Regions from separate parts of the Pantoea sp. CFCC18179 genome, predicted to be linked through region 2. Evidence: predicted binding sites of a transcription regulator. Region 2 holds the regulator's gene; each other region holds the start of a gene.
The links. Region 2 encodes PurR, which represses purine synthesis genes. Its sites were predicted from a motif close to CANGCAAACGTTTGCNTG; they were not measured.
Positions count from the first base shown of each region.

Region 1: cvpA (colicin V production protein) is a predicted target of PurR. The motif match lies at 3,954-3,971, and genes of this name have one in related genera.
Region 3: purE (5-(carboxyamino)imidazole ribonucleotide mutase) is a predicted target of PurR. The motif match lies at 4,152-4,169, and genes of this name have one in related genera.
Region 4: rbsD (D-ribose pyranase) is a predicted target of PurR. The motif match lies at 4,598-4,615, and genes of this name have one in related genera.

Region 1 covers NZ_JBNBPM010000001.1:834,571-842,242, forward strand. The annotation lists gene argT (lysine/arginine/ornithine ABC transporter substrate-binding protein ArgT) at 102-884, opposite strand; gene ACPUC7_RS03875 (UbiX family flavin prenyltransferase) at 1,166-1,735, opposite strand; gene purF (amidophosphoribosyltransferase) at 1,852-3,369, opposite strand; gene cvpA (colicin V production protein) at 3,406-3,891, opposite strand; gene dedD (cell division protein DedD) at 4,142-4,891, opposite strand; gene folC (bifunctional tetrahydrofolate synthase/dihydrofolate synthase) at 4,881-6,149, opposite strand; gene accD (acetyl-CoA carboxylase, carboxyltransferase subunit beta) at 6,216-7,124, opposite strand; gene ACPUC7_RS03905 (DedA family protein) at 7,257-7,672, opposite strand, start outside.
Region 2 covers NZ_JBNBPM010000006.1:92,538-100,209, reverse strand. The annotation lists gene ACPUC7_RS13410 (Grx4 family monothiol glutaredoxin) at 1-117, opposite strand, end outside; gene ACPUC7_RS13405 (C40 family peptidase) at 483-1,274, shown strand; gene cydH (cytochrome bd-I oxidase subunit CydH) at 1,331-1,420, opposite strand; gene purR (HTH-type transcriptional repressor PurR) at 1,695-2,720, shown strand; gene punR (DNA-binding transcriptional activator PunR) at 2,717-3,628, opposite strand; gene punC (purine nucleoside transporter PunC) at 3,740-4,942, shown strand; gene cfa (cyclopropane fatty acyl phospholipid synthase) at 5,243-6,391, shown strand; gene ACPUC7_RS13375 (riboflavin synthase subunit alpha) at 6,440-7,084, opposite strand; gene ACPUC7_RS13370 (MATE family efflux transporter) at 7,282-7,672, shown strand, end outside.
Region 3 covers NZ_JBNBPM010000005.1:243,204-250,875, reverse strand. The annotation lists gene ybbA (putative ABC transporter ATP-binding protein YbbA) at 1-11, shown strand, start outside; gene ybbP (putative ABC transporter permease subunit YbbP) at 8-2,425, shown strand; gene purK (5-(carboxyamino)imidazole ribonucleotide synthase) at 2,496-3,560, opposite strand; gene purE (5-(carboxyamino)imidazole ribonucleotide mutase) at 3,557-4,066, opposite strand; gene ACPUC7_RS12490 (UDP-2,3-diacylglucosamine diphosphatase) at 4,199-4,915, opposite strand; gene ppiB (peptidylprolyl isomerase B) at 4,915-5,409, opposite strand; gene cysS (cysteine--tRNA ligase) at 5,735-7,120, shown strand; gene ACPUC7_RS12475 (AAA family ATPase) at 7,153-7,672, shown strand, end outside.
Region 4 covers NZ_JBNBPM010000007.1:266,456-274,127, reverse strand. The annotation lists gene rbsK (ribokinase) at 1-714, opposite strand, end outside; gene rbsB (ribose ABC transporter substrate-binding protein RbsB) at 779-1,654, opposite strand; gene rbsC (ribose ABC transporter permease) at 1,681-2,652, opposite strand; gene rbsA (ribose ABC transporter ATP-binding protein RbsA) at 2,649-4,157, opposite strand; gene rbsD (D-ribose pyranase) at 4,165-4,584, opposite strand; gene ACPUC7_RS15555 (YgiW/YdeI family stress tolerance OB fold protein) at 4,758-5,153, opposite strand; gene qseB (quorum sensing response regulator transcription factor QseB) at 5,334-5,996, shown strand; gene qseC (quorum sensing histidine kinase QseC) at 5,993-7,324, shown strand; gene kup (low affinity potassium transporter Kup) at 7,384-7,672, opposite strand, start outside.

The DNA of each region.
Region 1 (7,672 bases), on a different contig from region 2:
CAAGCGTATGAAGCCGGGCAGTTTACATAAGTAAGCGCCCGGAGTGAATACTTATGACCCACCTTCCTGCAATTCAAACAGCACGATCAGGAACAGAACTGTTAGTCGCCGTACACGTTAAAATCAAAATACTTCTTGGCAATCTTGTCGTAAGTGCCGTCTTTACGCATGTCGGTAAAGGCTTTATCAATCGCGGCTTTCAGATCGGCATCATCTTTACGCAGGCCCATACCGGTACCGACGCCGAAGATTTTGTCGTCTTTCACTGCCGGACCGGCAAATGCATAATTTTTGCCCACTGGCTGTTTCAGGAAGCCTTCGCTCGCCTGCACTTCGTCCTGGAACGCGGCATCAATACGGCCAGCATTCAGATCCTGATACACCAGATCCTGGTTAGCGTATGGCGTCACAGTGACACCTTTTGGCTGCCAGTTCTCCTTCGCATAGGTTTCTTGCGTGGTGCCTTGCAGCAGGCCGATGTTTTTGCCTTTCAGCGATTCAATGGTCGGTTGCAGCGTAGAACCTTTCGGCGCGACTAAACGCGCGTTTGCGGCGTACAGCTTCTCGGAGAAGGCGATCTCTTCCTGACGCTTTTCAGTGATCGACAGGGATGAAATGATGGCGTCGATTTTCTTGGCTTTCAGCGACGGGATCAGCGCATCGAAGTCACTTTCCACATAAGTACATTGGGTCTTGATACGCTTACAAATTTCGTTTGCCAGATCGATATCAAAGCCAACCAGTTGGCCTTGCGCGTTCTTGGATTCGAATGGCGGATAAGTCGGGTCAGTTCCGATGCGCACATTTTTCGGCACGGCGGCGAAAACACTCGCGCTACTTGCCATCGCCAGCATCAGAGAAAGAGCCAAAACTCGCTTTTTCATAGGTAACCCTCAAGTGAAGTGCTTATTGTTATGTGGTTCGTGATGTGTTGTTGGTTTGCGCTGAAAGATGTGCACGTTTCATGCCAGTTATGCGAATCGGCTAAAGCATGCGCAAGCGCACTAAATACCGCACCGATAAGCGGCGCAAGCACTTAGTTTGTGAGGGAAATATAACAGCGGTGTGAGGAAGAAAAAGCGACATTGTTAACTTTTGGTGCACAAGATGCACGAAGAGTGATCGCGCACGCGAAATTGCACACAAGCAGTGCATTAATGCACCGTTATGCGCCATTCCAGCGAGTGAAAAGATCTTCAGGTAACTCGATATCGAACTGGTCCAGCACACGATTGATGGTTTGATCAACCAGGTCACCAATCGATTGTGGACGATGATAGAACGCGGGCACCGGCGGCATAATCAGCGCGCCCAACTCGGCAGCGGTGGTCATCATGCGTAAGTGGCCCAAATGCAGTGGCGTTTCGCGCACGCACAACACCAGCTTGCGCTGCTCTTTCAACACCACATCGGCGGCGCGCGTCAATAAGCTATCGCTGTAGCTGTGCACAATGCCCGACAGCGTTTTCATCGAACAGGGCGCAATCGCCATGCCGAGCGTTTTGAACGAGCCGGACGAAATACTGGCCGCAATATCGCGCACGTCATGCACCACATCAGCCATCGCTTGCACATCGCGCAGGCTGTAATCCGTTTCCAGCGCCAGGGTTTGTCGTGCCGCAGGACTGATCACCAAATGGGTTTCCACATCGGCGAGCGGTTGCAGCACTTGCAACATGCGCACGCCATAGATCGCGCCGCTGGCGCCGGAAATACCAATGATCAGTCGTTTCATAATTCAGCCTTACCCGTTCAGATTGCGGCAATGATAGCGGCTCCCTGAACAAAAATACAAAAACAAACAGGGCGGGATTGCGCCCGCCCTGTTGATGCTATGCCACAACGTGGAAATTAACCTTCGTTATGCAGCTCCAAACCTTCGACTTCGGTCTGACGTGCAATGGCTTTGGAATCGTCATTACGCAGCGACTGCAAATACTCAAGGTACTGTTGATCGACATCTTTGGTGACGTAAATACCGTTGAACACCGAGCACTCGAAGTTGGCGATATCCGGATTCTCTTCGCGCACCGCTTCAATCAGATCGTTAAGATCCTGGAAAATCAGCGCATCCGCTTTGATCAGCTGGCAAATCTCGTCAACTTCACGACCGTGTGCAATAAGCTCAGTGGCGCTTGGCATATCGATGCCATAGACGTTCGGGAAACGAATTTCCGGTGCCGCTGAGGCGAGATACACTTTCTTGGCGCCCGCTTCACGTGCCATCTCAATAATCTGCTCTGAGGTGGTACCACGCACGATGGAATCATCCACCAGCAACACGTTTTTATCGCGGAACTCAGCACGGTTGGCGTTCAGCTTACGGCGAACCGCGCTGCGGCGCTGCTGCTGGCCCGGCATGATAAAGGTGCGGCCAACATAGCGGTTTTTCACGAAACCTTGACGATACGGCTTGTCGAGGATGCGGGCGATTTCCAGCGCGATATCGGTGGAAGTTTCCGGAATCGGAATCACCACGTCGATATCCAAATCTTCCCACTCACGCGCAATTTTGTTGCCCAACTTGGTGCCCATGCGCACACGTGCGCTGTACACCGAAATTTTGTCGAGGAAGGAATCCGGACGGGCAAAGTACACGTATTCGAACAAGCACGGATTGGTTTTCGGGTTCTCGGCACATTGACGGGTAGAAAGCTGGCCTTGTTCGGTGATGTACACCGCTTCGCCTGGCGCGACGTCACGAATGAACTCGAAGCCCAGGGTATCCAGCGCCACGCTTTCCGAGGCCACCATGTATTCAGTGCGACCATCTGCAATCACGCGCTTGCCCAGCACCAGCGGACGAATGCCGTTGGGATCGCGGAACGCCACCATGCCGTGACCGATGATCATCGAAACCACTGCGTAAGCGCCGCGCACCTGCTGATGCACCGCCGCCACCGCAGCAAAAATGTTGTCCGCTTCCAGCGGGTAATGCTGAAAACGATCCAGTTCCTGCGCGAAGATGTTCAGCAGGATTTCGGAGTCTGAGGTGGTATTAACGTGACGGCGACCCGTTTCGAACAGTTGCTTACGCAGCTCGTGTGCGTTGGTCAGGTTACCGTTGTGCGCCAATGTGATGCCGTAAGGCGAATTCACATAGAAAGGCTGCGCTTCAGAGGCGCTGGAGCTGCCTGCTGTGGGATAACGCACGTGACCAATCCCGATGTTACCCTGCAAACGCTGCATGTGGCGCGCTTCGAACACATCACTGACCAAACCATTGGCTTTACGCAAACGGAAGCAGTTAATAGCATCGATGGTACAAATGCCGGCGGCATCCTGCCCGCGGTGCTGAAGCACCGTTAACGCGTCATAGATTGACTGGTTTACTGGCATAAAACCGGTGATACCAACAATACCGCACATATTGTCTTTTCCTCATTAGCCGCACGCCCGATGGTGTCACCGGGGTAAAAAACTCGACGTACTTTTCAGGTAATCAAAGAACCACCTGATGATGTAACTGAATTCGGGGATAAGTTGCGACTGTTGCCAGTCGGGGCTTTTCGAGAAGCCGGTGAATGTATCGAGGAAAAAGAGCATAGCAGATACGATCAGTACGCCACGCAACGCCCCGAAACAGACCCCCAACACCCTGTCGGTTCCCGACAAGCCAGTTTTCTCAACCAGCGAGCCGATGACATAGTTGACGATGGCACCCACAATAAGGGTGGCAACGAATAACACCGCGATGGCGATGCCGTTGCGAACCAGTTCGTCACTGAAACCGGTAAACCAGACTGCAAGGTAGGCGTAATAATGACTGGCGACAAAGAACGCGCATCCCCAGGTAACGAGAGATAAGGCTTCACGGACAAACCCACGAATCAGGCTGACCAAAGCCGAAAAACCAACTACCGCAATAATGACGTAATCAATCCAGATCATGAACTCTTCCAGCCCAGTGCTATTGCACCCCTGCATCCAGTTCGGGGCGCATTCTAACAGAAAAAGAAAACGTTTGCGTAGGGTTTTCCGGTTCTGCATCCGTAAAAAGGGCGATGAAAAAAACTTTCCTCGCCCGATGGGATATCAATCTTTTAATTGACTGATATTAAATACTTTTTCAATTACGCTTCGCTAATCATGTGCAATTTAGTCGCGCCTTTTACTGCTATCGGCGCGACTTATCAACGCATTATCTCGCGCTATACGGCTTCACTACGCCGCCCAGACCAGAAATGCTTTGCAGCTCACTTAATGAACTCTGCAACTTGGCCTTAGAGGCATCCGGACCGACATAAATGCGGGTAATCGATCCCTGCACCGGCGTGGAAGGAACGGTAAAGGCACGATAACCGGAGAGTCGCAGCTGCGCCACAATCTCACTCACTTTCGCCGCGTTCTTCAGCGCACCAAGCTGCACCACAAATGCCTGACCCGCAGGCGCTTCTGGCTCACTCTGCTTCGGCGTTTCAGTTGGCTTGCTCTGCTCAACCGGTTTCGGTTGTTCGACCGGCTTCGGTTTCGGTTGTTCTACCGGTTTTGGCTTCGGTTGTTCCACCGGCTTCGGTTTCGGCTGCTCGACCGGTTTTGGCTTCGGCTGTTCTACCGGTTTCGGCTGAACTTGCTGATGTACCGGCGGCGGCGTCACCACACTCGGTTCGGTATTCTGCGCCGGTTGCGTGCTGCCCGTGGTCGCCGTTTTGCCACCTTCCTGATTCTGCGCCGCGCTGGCACCTTCTGGCGGTTGCGACGGTAAAGGTTGCGTCACCGGTGGCACCATTTCGCTATCCTGCTGATCGTCCGGTTTCGGCACCAGCGGGATCGCGGCGAACTCTTCTTTATAATGCTTTTTCTTACCGTCCAGCAGGCCCGGCAGCACGATGACGCCAATCGCCACCAGAATGACCGTACCGACTAAGCGATTTTGAAACTTACTTGCCACTGCCGTTCTCCGCTGTCATCGATTCCATAACTTGCGCTACGGTGTGGAAAGATCCACAGACCAGAATCACATCTTCGGGACGCGCCTGCTGGCGCGCCGCTTGCCACGCAGCATCCACATTGCGGTATGCTACGCCACCTTCCAGATGTGCTATCAGCTCATCCGCTGAAGCACCGCGCGGGCCATCAAGCGGCGCGCAGTACCAATGATTCACCTGCGGGGCCAGCGCCGCCAACGTTCCGGCGATGTCTTTATCATGCAGCATGCCAACCACCGCATGCACCTGGCCGTTGTGAGGCAACTCAGCCAAACGCGAAGCCAGATAATAAGCGGCATGCGGATTGTGCGCCACATCCAGAATCACGCGTGGCGATTCGCTCACGGACTGGAAACGCCCCGGCAAAATCGCCAGCGGCAGATGCTGGCGAATGATCGCCTCACTCACCTGCAAACCCGATGCACGCAGCGCGGTCAATGCCGTTGCCGCATTCGGCAATGGCACTTGCGGTAGCGGCAGATCGCGCAGCTCACCGTGCGCATCCTGCAACATCCAGCTATCACCGGTTTGCTGCCACTGCCAATCACGATTGCGCTGCAACAGTTGCGCGCCCTTCTCAGCTGCTACATCGGCGATGGTACTCGGCATATCGGCTTCACCCACCACCGCCGGTTTACCTGCACGGAACACGCCGGCTTTTTCACGGCCGATACTTTCGCGATCCGGCCCCAGCCAATCGGTGTGATCGAGTGCGATACTGGTGATTACCGCCACATCGGCATCGACGATGTTAGTGGCATCTAGACGACCGCCAAGGCCAACTTCGAGGATCACGACATCAAGATTGGCATCGCGGAACAGATTTAGCGCCGACAAGGTGCCAAACTCAAAATAGGTGAGTGAGATTTCACCACGTCCCGCTTCAATGCTGGCGAAACTGGCGCTGTGTAGCGCTTCATCCAGTTCAGTACCCTGCACGCGCACCCGCTCGGTATAGCGCATCAGATGAGGCGAACTGTAAACGCCCACGCGATAACCCGCGGCCATCAGCAGCGTTTCCAGTGTACGGCAAGTGGTACCTTTGCCGTTGGTACCGGCGACGGTGAAGATAAACGGAGCGGGTTTGAGCAAGTCGAGACGTTCAGCGACGCGTTGAATACGGTCCAGGCCGAGTTCAATGGCCTGAGAATGCAGGTGCTCAAGATAATGAAGCCACGTGGCCAAAGGCGACGTGGCTTGAGGGAGAAGAGAATTGTCCATGTGTCCCGTTTACTGATTTACGGTGCATTGGTAAAAAGGCGCATCGCTGCGCCTTTCCGTTGCCTGTCAGGCTTCGTTGCTCTCCGGCTCAGCCGCGTTAGGCTGATCACCATCCAGCACTGGCGCTGGCAGGTTCATCATTTTCGCCAGCAGGCTTGCCAGCTTAAAGCGCATTTCCGGACGACGGATGATCATGTCGATCGCGCCTTTTTCAATCAGGAACTCACTGCGCTGGAAGCCCGGCGGCAGTTTTTCACGCACGGTCTGCTCGATAACGCGTGGACCGGCAAAGCCGATCAGAGCTTTCGGCTCCGCTACGTTGAGATCGCCCAACATTGCGAAGCTCGCAGAGACGCCACCCATGGTTGGGTCGGTCAATACAGAGATGTACGGCAAGCCGCGCTCCTGCATTTTCGCCAGTGCAGCACTGGTTTTCGCCATCTGCATCAGGGATTGCAGCGCTTCTTGCATACGCGCACCGCCAGAAGCGGAGAAGCAGATCAGCGGGCAGTTGTCTTCCAACGCCTGCTCAACACCCCGTACAAAACGCGCGCCAACCACAGAACCCATTGAGCCGCCCATAAAGGAGAACTCAAACGCCACTGCCACAACCGGCATGCCGTGCAGCGTACCTTTCATGGTGATCAGTGCGTCTTTCTCGCCGGTATCTTTCTGTGCAGCGACCAGACGATCTTTGTACTTCTTGGAGTCGCGGAACTTCAGCAGATCCTTTGGCTCCAGCTCGCTTCCCAGCTCAACCAGCGAACCCTCATCCAGCATGCTATGCAGACGCTCACGAGCGTGCATGCGCATGTGATGGTCGCACTTCGGGCAGACCTCGAGGTTACGCTCCAGTTCGGCGCGGTACAGCACCTGACCACAGCTATCGCACTTGGTCCACACCCCTTCCGGGATGCTGGCTTTGCGCGTTGGCGTGGTAGTGCTTTTATTCAGTATGCGTTCAATCCAGCTCATTGATGACCTTTCTATTTAATGCTGACCTGGTCCAGTCTTCTCGTTACTGCTGAAATCACCTTCAGCAGGCCGTAAATGTCGCTCATTAAACCACAACCCGTTCACGCTGTGGATAAAAATCTGGTTACGGCGTTACTGTGACTTCTGCTGACGCGCCTGACGACGATGACGCCACACTTCAATGACGCCTGGCAGTATCGAAACCACGATAATGCCAACAATCAGCAACTTGAGGTTCTCTTGTACTACCGGCAAATCACCAAACAGGTAACCGGCATAAGAGAACAACAGCACCCACAGCAGCGCGCCCGTAACGTTAAAGAGCGCAAAGTGGCGATAAGACATGTGCCCCATCCCTGCCACAAAGGGGGCAAAGGTTCGCACGATTGGCACAAAGCGCGCAAGTATAATGGTTTTGCCGCCGTGGCGATCGTAGAACGCGTGGGTTTTATCCAGATAGCTGCGACGGAAAATTTTCGAGTTCGGATTGCTAAACAGCTTCTCACCGAACAGACGACCAATAGTGTAGTTCACCGCATCACCGAGGA
Region 2 (7,672 bases):
CGCCTGCACCGCTTGCGCTGAGAAGCCGCAGCTTGGCAGTTTTGGCGAGCCTTTCATGTATAACAGAATCGGGTTTTCTGCGATCTGGCGCTGAATTTTTTCAACAGTACTCATTATTGCCTTCCTTAATCCTTCACTTCGTGTTTGTTTATTGTAGCGATTTAGCCCGCGTACTGAAAACGGGATTTTGCATTTGCATCATGCTAATCGCCATGTTTGTTAAATCAACATCTGACAAATAACATTTTCGTATCATTAATAAGCATTAATAAATTAATAATTAGCAATAGTTTCGCTGGGTTAAGCAGCTGAAATAGCTCATTTTTGCTACAGAATCAATCTGGTAACATATTAATAGAAAAAGGCCTTACCTTTTGGAAAAAAAGTGGATTAGAATTGCCTCGGCGCTGGTCGTTTGATCAGATTTCTCTCACTTTGCCGCAGTCTGTTTCCAATCAGCCTGCTTAACCTGTAACCGGATTATGCGTCTACTAATTACGCTTTTCATACTGGCTTTTGCCCAACTGTTTTTTAATGTGGCCGCGGCTTCTCCGCATGCGCCCGTTAATGCCAGTTCGCCAAAAGCGGAGAAAAAGAGCGCACGTGAAGACGAGCGCCGCAAGCGACGCCCGGTGAAAACCACCACCAAAAAATCGCGCCTGACGTCAGTCCAAAAATTCAAACTCAAAAAACAGACCAAGACCGAAACTGCGCTGCACCATACCACCAGCAAAAAATCCCAGCTTAAACTCACCGGTAAAAAATACGGGCACCAACGCCTGGCGAAAAAATCCTCCGAGATTGAAGTCGATGACGAAGCGCTAGCGCTGACCGGCATCAAAATGAGCAAAGCGCACCGCCAGCGCTATCAAAAAGCGCGTGAAACGGCGATGACCAAATTAATGGGTCAGCTCGGCAAGCCTTATCAATGGGGGGGCACGTCGCCACATACCGGTTTCGATTGCAGCGGCCTGGTGTGGTACGCTTATAAAGATCTGGTGAAATTCAAATTCCCGCGCACCGCCAATGAAATGTATCACTTGCGCGATGCGGCACCGATTAAGCGTGAAATGCTGGAGAAAGGCGATCTGGTGTTCTTCCGCATCAATAACCGCGGAACTGCCGATCATGTTGGCGTTTACCTGGGTAATGGCAAATTTATTCAGTCACCGCGTACCGGCAAAGATATTCAGATTAGCGCATTGGGCGAAGATTACTGGCAGAAACACTACGTGGGTGCGCGCCGCATGATGACACCTAAAACCATTCGCTAGCGGTTGCGCAACACAGATAAAAAAGCCGGATGCTGTTATCAGCTCCGGCTTTTTTATTAATGCATAATAGCGGTAAAACTGAATGCGATAATCATTAACAGCGCGCCAACAGTGGTCATTAGCGCTAATTTCAAATCAGTACTCATCACAGCTCCTTAGTCACACATTCTTTAGGGTTATGACGATTTTGGCATAGCAACCGGCAAAAATCTCGTGTTATCGGCCCGGGCTTGCTAGAATCGCCGCCTTTCGTTGCGCAACCGATTAAGCACGTGCTGGAATATGTGCGCAATGACGTGATTTTGCCTGCTGAAAAACCCCATTTAGCCCGCTGTTTTGGGCCGTAAAAGCATTAGCAGACGCAAACGTTTAACAATATACTTATCAGTAAGTTGCGATAAGCCCAGGAGTACCTTTTTCATGGCAACAATTAAAGATGTCGCGAAACGCGCCGGTGTCTCAACCACCACGGTTTCGCATGTCATCAACAAAACGCGTTTCGTTGCGGAAGAGACGCGTAACGCCGTATGGGAAGCGATCAAAGAATTACACTACTCGCCGAGTGCTGTGGCGCGTAGCCTAAAGGTTAATCACACCAAAACATTGGGTTTGCTGGCGACGTCCAGTGAAGCGCCCTACTTCGCCGAAATTATTGAAGCGGTAGAGCATCACTGCTTTGAGCGCGGATATACGCTGATTCTCGGCAATGCGCACAACGATTTGCAGAAGCAGCGAGCTTATCTGTCGATGATGGCGCAGAAGCGCGTCGATGGCTTGCTGGTGATGTGTTCCGAATATCCAGACGATTTGCTGCAAATGCTGGAAGAGAACCGCAACATCCCGATGGTGGTGATGGATTGGGGCGCTTCGCGTGGTGATTTTACCGATACCGTGCAGGACAACGCTTTCCAGGGCGGCTACCTTGCTGGTCGCTATCTGATCGAGCGCGGACATCGTGACATTGGCGCGATTCCCGGTCAGATGGAACGTAATACCGGCGGCGGTCGTCATGCCGGTTTCCTGCAAGCGATGAGCGAAGCGGGCATTACGGTGCGTCCGGAATGGATCGTTCAGGGCGACTTTGAGCCGGAATCGGGCTATCAGGCGATGCAGCAAATCCTTAATCAGAAACAGCGTCCAACTGCGGTATTCTGCGGCGGCGACATCATGGCGATGGGCGCGATTTGTGCTGCTGATGAGATGGGATTACGCGTGCCACAAGATATTTCAGTGATTGGCTACGATAACGTGCGCAACGCGCGTTACTTCACGCCAGCGCTGACCACGGTGCATCAGCCAAAAGCCGAATTAGGTGAAAAAGCGCTGGAAATGCTGTTGGATCGCATCACCAGCAAGCGTGAAGATCCGCAAACCATTGAGGTTCAACCGACGCTGATTGAGCGCCGTTCGGTGGCGTACGGCCCGTTCCGCGACTATCGCCGTTAAATCGAGGTTTCGCTGAGCCATTCGTGGTTCAGCGTTTCGGCATCGCCAAGATAAGCCAATAACCAATCCAGCGCTGGCGACGCACGCTGTTCTGACCAACTGACGCAGCAGGGGCTATCGGGAAACGTCTGCGGCAATGTCAGTTCCACTAGCGCGTGGCGATTCAGCAACGGACGCGCTAAATGTCCCGGCACCATGCCAACGCACAATCCCGCCTGCAAACAATCCAAGCCGGTTTCCCATTCCGGCACAACCAAACGTCGCTGGTTGTCCAGTGTCCACGTCATGCGGCGCGGCAATGCGCGCGAGGTATCTTCCAGCACCAGCGAAGGCCAGGCGCGCAGCGTTTCATCATTTAATTCAGCTGCATTGACCAACGGATGCTCAGGACTGACGACGCAGCGCCAGTTAAGTGCGCCCATATCCTGGAAAGCGAAGCGCCCACCGACTGGAATCGCCTGGGTTGCGCCAATCGCCACCTCCACCCGCCCATCCGCCAATGCATCCCACACGCCGTTGAACACTTCGTAGCTGATGATCAACTCCATATCGGGGAAATGGCGATAGAAATCTTTCACCAGTTGGCGCGTACGTTGGGGTTTCACGATGCAATCCACGGCAATGCTGAGTTCACCACGCCAGCCGTTTGCCAGTTGCTGACATTGCCTGCGCGTTGCGAGCATTTTTTTGATAACAGAACGACCTTCACGGACAAAATGTTCACCGGCGGGCGTCATCACCACTTCACGATGATGTCTTTCAAACAGCGGTACCGCCAGCCAACTCTCCAACTGGCGTACGGTGTAGCTGACGGCAGAAGGCACGCGATGCAATTCTTGCGCCGCCGCACTAAAGCTTCCAGTGCGCGCCACCGCATCCACCACTTCCAACGCATATTCAGACCACATATTCTTGCCTTCAAAAAATTTAACAGCACCTCGCAAATATTAGCGTTTCACAAAATAGGTTGCACCCTTTTACACTCCCCGCCGTTCAACCTGCCTAATTAGAGAAGCATCATGTTGTCGTCCAGAGCTTTTATGCCTTACCTCGCCGTGCTCAGCATGCTCGGATTTCTTGCCACCGATATGTATTTGCCGGCTTTTGGCGATATGCAGCGTGATTTTGCCAGCGCGCCCGGCACCATTAGCGCGAGCCTAAGCTTGTTTCTTGGCGGCTTTGCTTGTGCTCAAGTTTTTTGGGGACCACTGTCGGATCGTTATGGACGCAAACCTATTTTGCTGGCTGGCTTAGCCATTTTTGCCCTTGGCTGCCTGGGCATGCTGTGGGTGACCGATGTCTACATGATGCTTGCGTTGCGGTTTGTGCAAGCAATTGGTGTGTGTGCTGCGGCGGTGAGTTGGCAAGCGCTGGTGGTTGATCGCTATCCAAAAGCGCAGGCGAATAAAGTTTTTGCCACCATTATGCCGCTGGTGGCGCTTTCACCCGCGTTAGCGCCATTGCTAGGTGCGTGGCTGATTGGCCATTTCCACTGGCGCAGCATTTTTATCACCCTGACGTTAATTGCTATCGTGTTGCTGATTGGCACGCTGCGCTTACCCGCCGTAAAGCGAGCCAGTGCTGACAGAGGCAAACAGCCAAGTTGGTTAAGCTTGCTGAACACCCGCGTTTATAGCGGCAACGTGTTAATCTATTCCGCATGTTCAGCCAGCTTTTTTGCCTGGTTAACCGGTTCGCCGTTTATCCTCGCCGCCGCAGGCTTAACGCCGGCAGATATTGGTCTGAGTTATATTCCGCAGACCATTGCGTTTCTGATTGGTGGATTTGGCTGCCGCGCGCTGCTTAATCGTTATCAGGGCGCGCAATTATTGCCTTGGTTGCTGCTGCTGTACAGCTTGAGCATTCTAAGTCTGTTTGTGGTGGCGTTAATGCCGTCAACTTCGCTGTTTGTACTGCTAATGCCGTTCTGCGGCATGGCGCTGGCGAATGGTGCAATCTACCCCATCGTGGTTGCCAGCGCGCTTGCGCCTTTCCCACACGCTACCGGCAAAGCCGCCGGTTTGCAGAATCTGTTCCAGTTAGGCTTGTGTTTCGCCGCCAGTTTGTTGGTTTCAACCGGACTGGAACGCGCGCTCTACAACACCACTTTAGTGATGGTCGCCACCGTGGTATTGGCATGGGCTGGCTTTGTTTGCCAACGCGGCTTAAGCGCACAAAGTGATAATGCCCTCACTTCCCGTCCCTGCGAAGATAATCAGTAAGGCAACGATTATCGTTAGCAACCTAACGATAACCCGTTGAATATTGACCCACGTGAGCATATACTCGGTGGGTCAGTAATTCTGCTACAAATCAATAATATAAATGTAACACCTTTGCGACCCTGTCGCGGGATGGCGTCTGCACGATAACCAGTGCGATGACCCACTTTGCTGCTCAAATACATACCTCTGTAAATCGTCGGATTTCTGGCGCACGGATTTTCCGTGAGTTCTCTCACAGGTCTTGGGAAATTGGCTATTCTTTTTCTCAGGTTCAGATCGGAAGGTGATGGAGAAGCTATGAGTTCATCTGTTATAGAAGAAGTGAGCCTTGAAGAAAACCACTGGTTTCGGATCGTCAACGAACTGCTAGAGCGCGCTGATATTGCAGTTAATGGCACTCGTCCATGGGATATTCAGGTAAAGCATCCAGACTTTTTTAAACGCGTTCTGGAAGAAGGATCACTGGGTTTAGGTGAAAGTTACATGGATGGTTGGTGGGAGTGCGAACAGCTCGACATGTTCTTCCATCGCGTTTTAAAACACCATCTGGATAAACAATTACCCCGTCATTTCAAAGATACGTTGCGCATTGCCGCCGCACGCTTGACTAATTTGCAGTCGAAAAAGCGCGCATGGATTGTTGGCAAAGAGCATTACGATCTGGGAAATGATCTATTCTCGCTGATGCTTGATCCCTATATGCAATATTCCTGCGGCTATTGGAAAGATGCCGACACGCTGGAAGGTGCGCAACAGGCCAAGCTGGATATGATTTGCCGTAAACTGCAATTAGAACCGGGCATGACGCTGTTGGATATCGGTTGCGGTTGGGGCGGTCTGGCGGAATATGCCGCGCGTCATTATGGCGTGCAAGTGCATGGCGTAACCATTTCAGCCGAACAGCAAAAATTAGCGCAACAACGCTGTGAAGGATTGGACGTCACGATATTGCTGCAAGATTATCGCGATCTTAATCAGCAATATGATCGCATCGTTTCCGTCGGCATGTTTGAACACGTCGGGCCGAAAAACTATGCCACTTATTTTGATGTTGCTGATCGCAATCTCAAACCAGACGGCATATTTTTACTGCACACCATCGGCGCGCTCACGACAGATATGAATGTCGATCCGTGGATCGATAAATATATATTCCCCAACGGTTGTCTGCCATCCGTGCGACAAATTGCCGATGCCAGCGAACACCATTTTGTTATGGAAGATTGGCATAACTTTGGCGCGGATTACGATACCACTTTAATGGCTTGGCATGCGCGTTTTCAGGTCGCCTGGCCGGAGCTGGCCGAGAAATATGGCGAACGCTTCAAACGCATGTTTGATTACTATCTGAATGCGTGCGCGGGTGCATTCCGGGCGCGTGATATTCAGCTGTGGCAGGTGGTATTTAGTCGCGGTAAAGAGGGTGGTCTACGCGTAGCACGCTAATCGCATTCAATGTAAATCAGGCGCCTATTTGGCGCCTTTTTTATCGTCTTATTCAGCATCGCCGATCTGCGCTAATGCCGCCGCTTCACGCTGTGCCAGCACGCGCTCAACGGTTTCCACAATGGCTTGCGTGTGGGGATCAATCTCAATATTGACCTTATGTCCAAACTTCTTCGCGCCTAAGGTGGTGCGCTCCAGCGTTTCGGGAATCAGATGCACACAGAATTTGCTTTTGGTGACATCGCCGACCGTCAAGCTGATACCATCAATCCCAACGAAGCCTTTGTGCAGAATATATTTCATCTGCGTGGCGTCCTGTAATTTGAACCAGATTTCGCGGTTATTTTCTGACTGAATGATTTTGCAGATTTCAGCGGTGGTCATAATATGGCCGGACATTAAATGACCGCCAATTTCATCGCTGAACTTCGCAGCGCGCTCAATATTCACCACATCGCCGACGTTTAATTCGCCCAGATTGGTGATGCGCAGCGTTTCTTTAATCAGATCGAAACTCACCAAATCACCGTCAATCGCGGTGACGGTCAGACAGCAACCGTTATGCGCAACCGAAGCACCCAGCGCCAGGCCCGGCAATAACGCTTCAGGTAAGCGCACAATATGGGTGCGGAACAGATCTTTTTCTTCGATACCAACAATTTCAGCCGTGCCTTGCACAATTCCAGTAAACATAATCTCAGCCTCTGCAAAGTTTGCGGCAGTTTATCACAGCTTACTTACGGCGGCGTTATTTGGCGGAGTTCAAACTTTACACAAATGGCGAAACGAAATGCGAACAAAGTTTGGCGGAAGCCCAGGCTGCCGCTACACTATGCCGCGCATTCTATGGGGATTTCGCCCCGCTCTCTTCTTAATTAAGCAGGTGTAACGTGCAGAAGTATTTTACCGAAGCGCGTCAATTGCTGGCCCTCGCGATCCCGGTCATCCTTGCTCAGGTGGCTCAAACCGCGATGGGATTTGTAGATACTGTTATGGCCGGTGCGGTAAGCGCCACGGATATGGCCGCCGTTGCTGTCGGCACCTCTATCTGGCTTCCCGCCATTCTGTTTGGTCATGGTCTTCTACTGGCTTTGACGCCAACCGTTGCGCAACTCAACGGTTCAGGACGACGCGAACGTATTGCTGAACAAGTACGCCAGGGTTATTGGATGGCGGCCGGCGTCGCGCTATTGATCATGGTGGTGCTGTGGAACGCCGGTTATTTGATTAACACCATGCATGACATTGATCCGGCCTTAGCGGCGAAAGCCGAGGGGTATT
Region 3 (7,672 bases), on a different contig from region 2:
AGGAAACATGATTTGGCGCTGGTTCTGGCGCGAGTGGCGTTCGCCTTCGCTGCTGATTGTTTGGCTGGCCTTAACCTTGGCGGTGGCGTGCGTGCTGGCGCTGGGATCGATCAGCGATCGCATGGAAAAAGGTTTAAGTCAGCAAAGCCGCGATTTTATGGCGGGCGATCGCACGCTGCGCACCACGTCGCCCGCGCCGGATGCGTGGCTTACCAAAGCGCGGGATGAAGGATTGTCGGTCAGCAGCCAACTGCATTTTATGACCATGACCTTCGCGCAAGAGACGCCGCAGCTGGCAGATGTTAAAGCGGTAGATGATGCCTATCCGATGTTTGGTACGCTACAAACCAACCCGCCAGGATTGCGTCCGCAAGCCGGAACGGTGCTGGTTGCGCCACGTTTGCTGGCGCTACTCAATCTTAAGGTTGGTGATAATGTTGATGTCGGCGATACCACGCTGCGTATTGCTGGCGAAGTGATTCAGGAGCCGGATGGCGGTTTCAATCCGTTCCAAACCGCGCCGCGTTTGTTGATGAATCTGGCCGATGTCGAGAAAACTGGCGCAGTGCAGCCCGGCAGCCGTTTGAGTTGGCGCTACAAATTTTCTGGCGAACCGGCTCCGTTGGCGCGGTATGACAGTTGGATCGAACCGCAACTCAAAGCCGATCAGCGCTGGATCAGCGTGGATAATTCGGAAGATGCGCTCGGGCGCTCGATGCAGCGCGCGCAGCAATTTTTACTGCTCTCTGCGCTGTTGACGCTGATGCTGGCGATTGCCGCGGTGGCGGTGGCAATGAGCCATTATTGCCGTAGTCGCTACGATTTGGTGGCGGTGCTGAAAACCCTCGGAGCCTCACGCAAAGCCTTACAGCGGCTGATCATCGGCCAATGGTTGGCGGTGCTGTTGCTGGCCGCTATCGTTGGCAGCGTGTTGGGGCAGGGGATTGAAGTTATCCTGCTATTGATGTTGAAACCGGTGCTGCCGGGCGCGTTACCGGCCGCCAGCTTCTGGCCGTGGTTGTGGGCGATTGGCGCGATGTTTGTCATTTCGCTGCTGGTGGGATTACGCCCGTATCGCCTGCTGATGGCAACGCAGCCGCTGCGCGTGTTGCGGCGTGATGCGGTCGCCAATGTTTGGCCGCTGCGCATTTATCTACCGGTAATGGCGTTGGTGGTGATTGGCTTGCTGGCGCTGTTGATGGGCGGCAGCAAAATGTTGTGGGCGCTGCTGACGGGCGTGGTGATGCTGGCGCTGCTGCTGGCGTTGTTGGGTTGGGGCACGCTGCTGCTGCTGCGTCGATTGGTGGTGCGCAATCTGGCGATGCGTTTGGCGATCAATCGCCTGCTGCGCCAACCTGCGATGACGCTCAGTCAGCTGGCAGCATTTTCGTTGTCATTTATGTTGCTGGCGCTACTGCTGGTAATGCGCGGCGATCTGCTGGATCGCTGGCAGCAGCAATTGCCCGCCGATAGCCCGAACTATTTCCTGTTGAACATCACCAAAGATCAGGTGCCGCAAGTCAGCGATTTCCTCACCGGGCATCATCTTAAGCCGGAAACCTTCTATCCGATTGTGCGAGCGCGTTTAACCGAGCTGAACGGCAAAGAAGCCGATCCAAAGATGGATAACGCGCTGAATCGTGAACTGAATCTGACGTGGCAGGCACAGCGCCCAGACCACAATCCGCTGATCGCTGGTGATTGGCCGCCGAAAACCGGTGAAGTGTCGATGGAAGGGGAACTGGCGGATCGTCTCGGTGTGAAGCTCGGCGATACCTTGACCTTCAGCGGCGATACTCAGCAGTTCAGCGCAAAAATCACCAGCTTGCGTAAGGTGGATTGGGAGAGTTTGCGGCCCAACTTCTTCTTCATCTTCCCGCCGGGCGCGCTGGATCAACAGCCACAAACCTGGCTGACTAGCTTCCGCATGGATAACAATCCGGCGCTGCTGGCGCAGCTCAATCGCGCCTTCCCGACGCTGAGTTTGCTGGATATCGGCAGCATGATGCGCCAGATCGGCCAGGTGTTGACGCAGGTCAGCCAGGCGCTGGAAGTGATGGTAGTGCTGGTGACGATTTGCGGCGTGTTGTTGCTCATGGCGCAGATTCAGGTTGGCATGCGCCAGCGTCAACAGGAGTTGGTGGTCTATCGCACGTTGGGGGCCAGTAAACGTCTGCTGCGCGGGACTTTGTGGTGCGAGTTCGCGCTACTGGGCGTGGTTTCGGGGATTGCGGCGGCGTTAGGTGCTGAAGCGGCGTTGTGGGGATTACAGCGTAAGATCTTTGATTTCCCGTGGCAGCCAGATTGGACGCTGTGGTTTGCGCTGCCAATTTTCGGCGCGCTGCTTTTGTCGCTGTGCGGCGGCTGGCTGGGCGTGCGATTGCTGCAAGGAAAGGCGCTATTTAGACGATTTGAAGCGGCTTAGGTAGGTGGTCGCCATGAATGGCGACCCTACAAAATCTGCGTAAGGTCGCCATTCATGGCGACCTTGTTAATTACAGCTTTTCAACCGCCCACGCAATACCACTCGCATACTCTTCTGGCAGCAGCGGCACCAGCGCATTCAGCGCGGATACCAAACGTACCTGATCGCTATCGGTCAGATTAAGATGTCCGACCTTACGGCCCGGACGTACTTCTTTATCGTACCAATGCAGATGCACCAGCGGTTGTTGCAGCCAATCGAGATTCACTGCGGTGCCAATCAAATTCACCATCACTGACGGCGCAAACACCACCGGCTGCGGCAGTGCTAAGCCCAGAATGGCGCGCAGATGCAGTTCGAATTGGCTGATTGACGCGCCATTTTGCGTCCAGTGTCCGCTGTTGTGCACGCGCGGTGCCAGCTCATTAATCAGCAAGCCTTCTGGCGTGATGAAACACTCCATCGCCATAACGCCGACATACTTCAGCTCATGCATGATGGCGCTGAGCATCGCTTCGGCTTGCTGTTGCTGTGCGGCATCGGCCTGCGGGAAAGCCACGCTGGTGCGCAGAATACCGTCCTGATGCAGGTTATGCGTCAGCGGATAAAACACCGTGCTGCCATCGTGTCCGCGCGCGCCGACCAGCGACACTTCGCCGCTGAAGTTGATGCCTTGCTCGACGATGCATTCGCCGTAGCACTCGTCCGGCAGCGCATCAGTTTCATTGGCGCGCAAACGCCATTGACCGCGACCGTCGTAGCCGCCGGTACGACGTTTAACAATCGCCAGCTCACCCAACGTGTTAAACACGCTCGGCCACTCGGCTTTATCTACCAGCAATTGCCACGGCGCGGTAGCGAGATTGAGTTGATCCAGCAGCTGTTTTTGCGTCAGGCGATCGGCCAGACGCGGGAAAATATCGCGATTCACAAACGCCGGATGGCTCGCCAGTTCGCGGGTTAACGCGGTTTCCGGCCAACGTTCGATCTCAGCGGTGATCACGCTTTCGGCGATAGGCAATGCCGACGGTTCGGCATCCAATCCCACCGGAAATACCGCGATGCCCAGTGGTTCACCCGCCTGGCGCAGCATGCGGCCTAACTGACCATTACCTAATACGCAAACCGGCTTCATGCGTCCTCCCGCGGGTCCGGGTTATTCAGCACTTCATCGGTCTGCGTTTGACGCCAGTTGGCGAGGCGCGTGGACAGCGCTTGATCGTGGATCGCCAGGATTTGCGCTGCCAGTAACGCCGCGTTAGCCGCACCGGCTTTGCCAATCGCCAGCGTACCGACCGGAATGCCGCGCGGCATCTGCACGATGGAATACAGGCTATCGACACCGCTCAGCGCGGCGCTTTGCACCGGCACGCCCAGCACTGGAACCAGCGTTTTCGCGGCCAGCATGCCCGGCAAATGGGCTGCACCGCCGGCACCGGCGATGATCACCTGATAGCCGTTTTCGGCAGCGCTTTCGGCGAAGCTGAACAGTTTGTCTGGCGTGCGGTGAGCGGAGACCACTTCGACGTGGAACGGAACATCCAGGCTGTTAAGAATTTCCTCGGCGAACTGCATGGTAGCCCAGTCACTTTTGGAACCCATGACAATGGCGATACGAGCCGGGGTGGCGTTGGATGACATGCGGTCAACTCCTGTGAATATGCAAAACGAACCTGGCCGGGCGGGCAGGCGAAGAAGGGCACAGAGAATAGCATGAGATGGCAGCAAGGAAAACGGTTGCGTAGGCGGAAAACGGGCATTGATGCCCGGATTTCAGAAGGGGAATTCGATCAAGCTGACGCCGCTGGCATCCACCTGAATCATCGAGCCGTTTTCATGCCAGGCACCGAGCACCGCACGTTGCACATTTTCGCCGTGCAGCGAGAATTGATGAATGGCGGGGCGATGGGTGTGACCGTGAATCAGAATCGGCGTCTGTTGGCGCGTCATCGCCGCTTCCACCGCTTGCTGATTGACGTCCATGATGCTCAATGATTTGTGCTGATTGGCTTGTTTGCTGCCATTACGCATGCGCGCGGCAATGCGCATCCGCAGGCGCAGCGGCAAGGCGAGAAACAGCCGTTGCAACCAGCGTTGATGCACTTTGGCGCGAAAGCGTTGGTAGCCTTGATCATCGGTGCACAAGGTATCGCCATGCATGATCAACACGCGTTGGCCATAGAGTTCCAGCACTTTTTCTTCCGGCAGCAAGGTCATGCCAGCGGCGCGCGCAAAACGCTGACCGAGCAGGAAATCACGATTGCCATGAATGAAGAATTTCGGCACCGGTAGTGCCTTGAGCGCCGCAGCGATTTGCTGATGCAGCGGATTGGGATCGTCGTCGCCAATCCACGCTTCAAACAGATCGCCGAGGAGATAAAGCGCATCGCATTGTTGCGCTTCACCCTGCAAAAAATGCAGAAAACCGGCAGTAATTGCCGGTTCTTGAGTGCACAGATGCAGATCTGCGATAAACAGCGTGCGCGACATTACTCGCTAACAGTCACTTTCTGGATGACAACGTCGTCAACCGGAACGTCCTGATGCATGCCGCTGCGGCCAGTTTTCACCGCTTTGATTTTCTCAACAACGTCCATGCCTTCAACCACTTCTGCGAACACGCAGTAACCCCAACCTTGCAGGCTTTCGTCACGGAAGTTCAGGAAGTCGTTGTCTGCCACGTTAATGAAGAACTGGGCAGTAGCAGAGTGAGGAGCCTGGGTACGCGCCATCGCCAGCGTGCCTTTGGTGTTTTTCAGGCCATTGTTCGCTTCGTTGCGGATGTCTGCTTTGGTGTCTTTCTGCTTCATGCCAGGCTCAAAACCACCACCCTGAATCATGAAACCGTTGATTACGCGATGGAAGATAGTGTTATCGTAAAAACCTTCCGCGCAGTATTCCAGGAAGTTCTTCACGGTAGCCGGCGCTTTGTCATCGAAGGTTTTAATTACGATATCGCCATGGTTCGTCTGGAAAGTGACCATTATTTTCTTCCTGTAAAGTTTGTCGTCAGTGTCAACTACCACGCCGCAAGGCAGCGCGGCTTTTTTGTAGACGCTTCTTATATCACAATTTCCAATAACGCGTCAGTAACCGGACTTCAGTTGGCAAGCGAGCGATGCACAAGTCAGAAAAATACGGCACAATAACCGGCTTGATGTTTGTCAGTTAAGCGATGTGGTTGTGGTCACCCTAAAGGGCGACCCTACAAACCCTGTCGTAGGGTCGCCCTTTAGGGTGACCACATAAAAACCAAACTCACTTTTATAACGTTCGAATCCCGCACACGTAAACCAAACGGAACCGTCAATGCTAAAGATCTATAACACCCTGAGTCGACAGAAAGAGGAATTTAAACCTATCCACGCCGGTCAAATCGGCATGTATGTCTGTGGTATCACGGTTTACGATCTCTGTCATATCGGTCATGGGCGGACTTTTGTGGCATTCGATGTGGTGGCGCGTTATCTGCGTTACGTGGGCTACACGCTGAAGTATGTGCGTAACATCACCGATATTGATGACAAAATCATCAAACGTGCCAATCAGAACGGTGAAAGCATTGAAACGCTGACCAACCGCATGATTGCCGAAATGCACACCGATTTTGCCGCGCTGGGCATTTTGCCACCGGATCTCGAACCGCGCGCCACGCGCCATATTGATGAAATCATCGAACTGGTCGGCAAGCTGATCGAACGCGGTCACGCATATGTAGCCGACAACGGCGACGTAATGTTCGACGTGCTGAGCGACAAAGATTACGGCGCGCTATCGCGTCAGGATCTGGAGCAGCTGCAAGCTGGCGCACGCGTTGAAGTGGCGGATGTGAAACGCAATCCAATGGACTTCGTGCTGTGGAAAATGTCTAAAGCCGATGAACCGGCGTGGAATTCGCCATGGGGCAACGGTCGTCCAGGCTGGCACATCGAATGTTCAGCGATGAACTGCAAACAGCTCGGCACCCATTTCGACATTCACGGCGGCGGCTCGGATCTGATGTTCCCGCACCATGAAAACGAAGTGGCGCAATCCACCTGCGCGCACGACGGCCCATACGTGAATTACTGGATGCATTCCGGCATGGTGATGGTTGATCGCGAGAAGATGTCGAAATCGCTGGATAACTTCTTCACCGTACGCGACGTGTTGCAGCATTACGATGCCGAAACCGTGCGTTATTTCCTGATGTCGGGCCACTATCGCAGCCAGCTCAACTATGGCGAAGATAATCTCAATCAGGCGCGTGCCGCGTTGGAGCGTTTATATACCGCGCTGCGTCACACTGATGCCAACGCCACCGCAGCGGGCGGCGAAGAGTTTGAAGCGCGTTTTCGTCTGGCGATGGACGACGACTTCAACACGCCGGAAGCCTATTCGGTGCTGTTCGACATGGCGCGTGAAGTCAATCGCTTGAAAGGTGAAGACAACGCGGCGGCAGATGCGCTGGCAGCGAAACTGCGCCAGATCGCCAACGTTCTCGGTATCTTGCAGCAAGATCCTGAGCAATTCTTGCAAAGCGGTGCGCAGGTCAATGACGAAGAAGTGGCGGAAATCGAGCATTGGGTGAAAACCCGTGCCGATGCGCGTGCCGCTAAAGATTGGGCGCAAGCGGATGTGGCGCGCGACAAGCTCAACGAATTGGGCGTTATCGTCGAAGACGGGCCGCAAGGTTCCAGCTGGCGTCGTAAATAACCGGAGAGGGCGAGAAATCGCCCTTTTTTATTATGTCGATTGAACAGATCCAGATTCGCGGCTTTCGCTCGGTACGCAACCTCACGTTACCGCTGCAACAGCTCAACGTAGTCAGCGGCCCAAACGGCTGCGGCAAATCCAATCTCTACAAAGCGGTGCGATTGCTGCACGAAGCGGCCAGCGGACGTTTGGCCTTGGCGCTGGCGGAAGAGGGCGGCATCCAGAAAGCGATGTGGGCGGGCGGATTGCGACGCGGCGATCGTCGCCACGATCCTAAACGTCTGTCGCTGGCGGTGGTGATGGACGATATGGATTATCAGCTGGAGGTCGGTTTTCCTGAGCCGCTAGCCACCAGCATGTTCAATCTCGATCCGCTGGTGAAAGACGAACGCATTTGGCTGAGCGGCCAGCGGCGACGTCCTTCGTCGTGCATTATGCAGCGCGAAAATCAGACTGCGTTTCTGCACAACGTCGATGGCGAACGCGTGGCGTATCCGGCGGTGCTGCATCCTGAAGAGTCGCTGTTTGGGCAACTGGGTGAACCGCATCTTT
Region 4 (7,672 bases), on a different contig from region 2:
CACGCCGTTACCTTGCTCACTCAGCCATACGCCACGACGTCCCAAGGTGATCAATACTGTTTGAATGCCTTTCGCATGCAATGCTTGCGCAGCGCGCGCCGCATCCTCATCACTTTTCACCGCGATGCCGGTGAGAATTTCCGCTTCGGTTTCGTTCGGCGTGATGATATCGATCAGCGCCAGCAATTCGTCGGAGAGTTCGGTGGCAGGTGCGGGATTGAGGATCACTTGCGTCTGCTGCGCGCGGGCGATTTTCGCCGCGGCTAAAACACTTTCCAGCGGTGATTCAAGCTGCATCAGCAACGCGTCTGCATCAGCAATCACCTGTTGATGGCGCGCCACGCAATCTGGCGTCAGCGCCGCATTCGCCCCGGAATAGATGCCAATATTATTTTCACCTTCGCCATTCACGAAGATCATCGCCACGCCGGTGGCTTCATCAGCCACGGTTTCAACCGGCGCGGTATCAATGCGGTCTTGCTGAAATTGCTGGCGGATACGTTCGCCAATATCATCGGCACCCACGCAAGCAATAAAGGCAATGTCAGCGCCGGCACGTCCCGCGGCAACCGCTTGGTTGGCCCCTTTGCCGCCAAAGGCAATTTGATACTGTTTCCCGATCACCGTTTCGCCCGGCCGCGGGAAGTGGGCGAGATTGAGGATGTGATCGGCATTGATGCTACCGAGAACGGCCAGTTTTGCGCTTTTGCTCATTGGGATTCATCCAGAAAGATGCGCCACCGGGAAGGTGGCGCGTTGCCCTGCTTTTCTTTACTTATTATTTGGTTACTAGCTTCAGGTCAACCGGATTCACCGATTGCACCTTCTCGCCTTTCAATACTTTATCGGCAGTTTGCACGCCAATCATGCCGATCTTGTCTGGCATCTGCGCCACAGTGGCGGTCAGTTTACCTGATTCAACCGCTTTCACACCGTCAGCGGTGCCATCAAAACCGACCACCAGCACATCGGTTTTTCCAGCAGTTTGCAGTGCACGCAGCGCGCCTAACGCCATTTCGTCGTTCTGAGCAAACACGGCCTGCACATCTGGATGTCCTTGCAGCAGGTTCTGCATTACGTTCAGACCTTTAGTACGATCGAAGTCAGCAGGTTGGCTCGCCAGGATATTGAATTTGTGTGCATCAGCCGCCTGTTTGAAACCTTCGCCACGTTCGCGCGCCGCAGACGTACCGGCAATGCCTTGCAGTTCAATAATTTTCGCGCCATCGCCAAGTTTCTTAGCAATGAAGTCACCGGCCATTTTGCCGCCGAAACGGTTGTCTGAGGCCACGTGGCTCACGACGGTACCTTGCGCTGCAACGCGGTCCAGGGTGATGACTGGGATGTTGGCCTGGTTCGCCATTTTCACCGCATTGCCCACCGCATCAGAATCGGTTGGGTTGATCAGCAGCAGCTTGGTGCCACGTACCGTCAAGTCCTGCACGTTCGCCAGCTCTTTCGCCGGGTTGTTCTGCGAATCCAGCACCACGAGGTTATAACCCAGTTGGTCGGCTTCTTTCTGTGCGCCATCTTTCAGAGACACAAAGAACGGATTATTCAGAGTCGATACGACCAGAGCAATGGTGTCCTTTGCCATCGCGCCAGCACTGAGGGTGGCGCCAAGAATGACAGCCAATGCAGTTAACTTTTTCATTGTTAAATCCTGTGTGAGGGTCAGAGTTATTTACTGCTTTTGTTATCCACCAGCACCGCTAGCAGAATGACAACGGCTTTAACAATCATCTGGTAATAGGAAGAGACGCCCATCAGATTCAAACCGTTGTTAAGGAAACCGAGGATCAGCGCACCAATCAGCGTACCCATGATGCGGCCTTTGCCGCCCGCCAGGCTGGTACCGCCCAGCACCACCGCCGCGATTGCATCCAGTTCATAACCGGTGCCCGCTGTTGGCTGCGCAGAAGAGAGGCGTGCCACTTCGATGGTGCCCGCCAAAGCTGCCAACAGGCCGCACAGCGAATAGACGATGATTTTGACGCGATTAACGTTGATGCCAGACAAACGCGTCGCCGCTTCGTTGCCGCCTAGCGCATAGATGTAGCGGCCAAGGCGGGTGTGATGCAGCATGTACCACGCCAGCGCGAACACGATCACCATCAACCAAACCGGCGTTGGAATGCCCAACGGGCGACCAATACCGAACCAGCCAAACAGATCGGCGTTATCGTTAAAACCGGTATTGATTGGGCTGCCGTTGGTGTAAACCATGGTGACACCACGCAGCAGCAACATCATCACCAGCGTGGCGATAAACGCTTGCACCTTGCCGCGCGCCACGATCACGCCGGTAATGCCGCCAATTGCCGCACCCAGCGCCAGCGAAGCCGCCACCGCCACCAGCGCATTCACTTCCAATCCGACAATCGATGCCGCCACCGCGCCGGTCAGCGCCAACAGCGATCCCACCGATAAATCGATGCCTGAAGTCAGAATCACCAGCGTCATGCCGACTGCCATGATGGCGTTGACTGACGTTTGCTGGAGAATGTTGAACATGTTGGCCAGCGTGAAGAAGTTCGGACTCTGGCTGGCGACCACGGCGATCAGCACAATCAACGCAATCAGTGATTTCTGCTCCAGCAGCCAAGCTTTGCTGAACCAGCGACGGCTGGCGGGTAAGGTTTGGGTACTCATACAACTAACTCCTCGCTGTGTTGCTTACCGACTGCCGCCGCCATCAGAGATTCCTGGGTAGCTTGCTCACGGGAAAATTCGCCACTCAGATGGCCTTCATGCATTACCACGATGCGATCGCTCATGCCCAACACTTCCGGCATTTCCGACGACACCAAAATGATGCTCAGCCCTTCGGCTTTAAACTGGTTAATTAATTGATAAATATCTTTTTTCGCGCCAACGTCCACGCCACGCGTCGGTTCATCAAGGATCAACACATCCGGACGCGTCATTAAGCCGCGCGCAATCGCCACTTTCTGCTGATTACCGCCAGAAAGCAGGCCGATTGGCTGCTCCATTGAGGGCGTTTTGACGTTGAACAAACGGATAAAATCGCCCACTGCCAGTTGCTCGTCACTGTGGCGCAGATTGCCCGCGCCGGTGCTGAAATAACGCAGCGCAGTCAGCGACATGTTCTCTTTCACCGACATGCCAAGCACCAAACCATCGCGCTTGCGATCTTCGGAGATATAAACGATACCGTTGGCTAATCCATCTTGCGGTGAACGGGTAGTGATTTCGCGGCCATTGAGCGTGACTTTGCCTTTGCTGCGCGGCAACGCGCCATACAGCACTTTCATTAATTCGGTACGTCCCGCACCCATCAGGCCGGATACGCCAAGAATTTCGCCTTTGCGCAGCGTGAAGCTCACATCATCCACACCCGGTCCGCTGAGATTTTCTACTGTCAGACGAATTTCACCCGGTTGTTGATCGATGCGCGGATATTGATCCTCCAGCTTGCGACCAACCATCATCTCGATCAGGCTCTCTTCGCTGAGATCGCTCACCGCGCGCTCGGCAATAAATTGCCCATCACGGAACACAGTGACGTCATCGCAAATTTCGAAAATCTCTTTCATGCGGTGCGAGATATAGACGATGCCGCAGCCTTGCGCTTTTAGCTCGTTAATGACACGAAACAGCGACAGCGTTTCGGTATCAGTGAGCGCATCGGTAGGTTCATCCATAATGATGACTTTGGATTCGAAACTGAGCACCTTGGCGATCTCGACCATTTGCTGATCGCCAATCGACAAATCACCCACCAGCTTGTGGCTGTTGAAACGAAGATTCAGGCGCTGCAATAGCGCATCCGCCGCAGCATACATCTTTTTCCATTCGATGCGGCCAAAGCGGTTAACGAATTCACGACCAAGGAAAATATTCTCAGCAACCGAGAGTTGCGGAATCAGGTTGAGTTCCTGATGGATGATGCCAATGCCGGCTTCCTGTGACGCTTTCGGCCCAGAGAACACCACATTTTCACCCAGCCACTTCATAATGCCGGCATCCATGCTGTAAATGCCGGTTAGCACTTTCATCATGGTGGATTTGCCGGCACCGTTTTCGCCGACCAACGCCATCACGCGGCCCGGATAGACCGCCAGCGATGCGCCATTCAGCGCCTTCACGCCGGGGAACGATTTTTCAATCCCTTTGAGTTGCAATAACGGTTGCATAACGGCCTCAGAAGGTCACGCCAGCGCTCAGGATGACATTCGCATACGGAGAACACTCTCCGCTGCGAATGACCGCCTGACTACGCTGAGTTTGTTGTTTGAACTGTTCATGGCTGATGTAACGGATGGTGATGACATTTCCCTGGTGCTGTTGCAAGGCATCGAGCACGGCGAGCAGTGCGCTGTGGAGCTGCGGATTGTGTTGCTTGATCTCCTCCGCCATTAAGGCGCTTTCGACCTGCATCTCCTGTGTGATGACGTCCACTACCTGTAAAAATTCAGGCGTACCCGGCGTTAACGCCAGATCGATGCGCTGTGGACCCACCGGAATCGGCAAGCCTGCATCGGCAATCGTCAGCGTATCGGTGTGCCCAAGGCGGGCAATCACATGAGAGACTTCAGCGTTTAACAAGCGACCTTTTTTCATTTCTTCCACTCCACAGCGAAACGTTTCGCTGAGCGGGAGTGTATAAAATGCACGTGGCAACTCAATCGCGGCATCACGGAAATGTGATCGCCATCGAAACGTTTCGCTTGTGCCGGGGAGAATTTGAGTTTGGGGGGAGAATGGGAGCCGACTGCGCGGCTCCGCAACAGGAATTATGGCAGTTTACGGACTTGTTTAACGTCCAGTTCGATGGAGTTAAAGTCTTTATCCAGTTTACCGGTCAACTCGACCTGATCCTTTGGCGTTATGGTCAAACCGTTCCAGCGCTTGTGGTCGATTTCCACCTTCATGGTGCCGCTGGCGTCGCGGAATTGATAATCCTCATCACCGATCTGCTTTTCTAAATGGCCACGCACGGTGATCCAACTGTCATCTTTCATCTCTTCGGCTTGCTTCACGCTGACAACGCTAACATCACCCGCCTGGAAGCCGCCGGTTTTCGCTTGAGCCGTCGGCGCATTAGGATCAACAAAGCCACCTTGTTGTGCGGCCAAAACTGGCGTGGCAGCTAACATAACAATCGCCATTAGTGCGGCTGACTTTTTCATAATTTCACCTCTTTTCCATGAATGTGTGGTTTACGGTAGCTATTTCACCACAAGGTTCTTAACAGGATCTTAAGAGAATCGAATCCATGAAAATTCATTAAAAATAGTCCATTTGCGGCGATTTTCGCTGTACAAGCGCCATTGTGCTTCGTATAACTCCGCACAGCACAAGGAGGACTGATGCGCATTTTACTGATTGAAGATGACACGCTGATCGGCGACGGTTTGAAAGTCGGGCTGAACAAACTTGGCTTTACCGTGGATTGGTTTGTCTCAGGTGAAAGTGGTTTTCAAGCCTTGGCAGCCGCGCCCTGGGATGCGGTGGTGTTAGATTTGTCGCTGCCGGAACGCGATGGTTTAGACATCCTGCGTCAATGGCGCCAACAAGGACAGGATGTGCCGGTGCTGATCCTCACCGCGCGCGATGCGCTGGATCAGCGCGTGCAAGGCTTACAGCTGGGTGCCGACGATTATTTGTGTAAGCCGTTTGCGCTAACGGAAGTAGCGGCACGTTTGCAGGCGTTGATTCGCCGCCGTCACGGACAGCTGCAACCGGAACTCAAACACGGCAACGTGGTGATGATGCCCGGCAGCAATAGCGTGCAAATCGACGGTGAAGCCGTGAGCATGAAAAGTCGCGAACTGGCGCTGCTCGAATTGTTTCTGCGCAATCCGGGTCGCGTGCTGACGCGCAGCCAATTAGAAGAGAAGCTGTATAGCTGGGACGACGATGTTTCTAGCAATGCGGTAGAAGTACATATCCATCATCTGCGTAAAAAACTCGGCAGCCAGTTTATTCGGACCGTTCACGGCGTGGGATACACCTTGGGAGCGGCGGAATGAGCCTTTTCCTGCGCCTCGCCATCGGCTTTGTGCTGCTGATCATGATCTGTGGTGGGCTTGCCACTGTCAGCGCATGGCACCAAACGCGCGATAAAGTCGATGAACTGTTTGATACCCAGCAAATGCTGTTCGCCAAACGTTTGATTGCACTTGATCCCACTTCACTGCACGAAGTGACATTGCCGAAAACCAAGTCGATCCTGCGCCATCATCGCGGCGATCAGGATGACGATGCGCTGGCATTTGCCATTTTTAGCGCTGAGGGCCAGCCGCTGCTGAACGATGGCGAAAATGGTCGCGATCTCCAGTTTGATTATCGCCGCGATGGTTTTACCGATGGACGCTTGCGCGGTGATAAAGATAGCTGGCGGCTATTGTGGCTGACTTCAGCGGACAAACGCTATCGCGTGGTAGTGGGTCAGGAGTGGGAATACCGCGACGATATGACACGCGATTTGGCGCTCAGCAGCCTGCTGCCATGGTTGATCGCCATCCCATTGATGTTGCTGTTTTTACTCGCGCTGGTATGGTTCGAACTGCGTCCATTGAAACAATTAACGACCAAGTTACATCAGCGAGCGCCAGATGATGCCACGCCACTCACTGAAGCGCGCTTGCCAAAAGAGGTGAAACCGTTGGTGGCCGCACTCAATGGTTTGTTCAGTCGCATGGCAGAATTGGTGCAGCGCGAACGGCGTTTTACCTCCGATGCCGCGCATGAACTGCGTAGCCCGTTGGCGGCGTTGCGGGTGCAAAGTGAAGTGATTCAGCTGGCAGATGACGATGAGGCAATGCGCAAACGCGCACTGCAGCAATTGGATAGCGGCATCGTGCGTGCCACGCGGCTGGTGGATCAACTGCTGACGCTTTCCCGCGTGGAAGCGGATGATCTGCGCAGCGAGTTTCAGCCGGTCGCATTGGCTCCGCTGCTGCAAAATTTACTGGCCGAACATTTCCCGCAAGCCGAGCAACAGCATATTGAACTCGCATTTAACGGTCACGCAGAACCGGTGATGAACGGTCATCCACTGTTGTTGAGTTTACTGGTGCGCAATCTGCTGGATAACGCGCTGCGCTATTCACCGGCTGGCAGCACAGTTCAAATCCAGCTCGATCAGCGCGCCATCATCGTTGAAGATAACGGGGCTGGCGTAAATGAGGATCAACTTGCGCGCTTAGGCGAGCGTTTCTGGCGTCCGCCGGGACAAGCGCAAACCGGTAGCGGATTAGGGCTTTCGATTGTGAAGAATATTGCGCAGTTGCACGGTATTCGGCTGGTGTTCAGTCACGCCGAGCAGGGAGGACTGCGCGTCACCTTAAGCTGGTGACGCATGCAGGTGCCAAACAATGCACACCTGCATTCGTAGGGTCGCCATTCATGGTGACCTTAGATCTCGACCTGCGTGCCCAGTTCGATGACGCGATTGGGTGGAATTTCAAATTGATCCGGCGCACGCAGCGCATTGCGTTGCAGCGCGAGGAACAGCTTGCCGCGTAGGCGCAGATACCACGGACGATCGCCAATAATCAGCGATTCATGCGACATAAAGAACGAGGTTTCCATCATGCGGCAGTTAAGGCCTTCAAGACCGCAGCGGTGGAAAATCTCCTCCACGTTCGGGGTTTCACGCCAGCCGTAGCTTGCCACCACACGCCAGAACGTCGGCGACAACTGC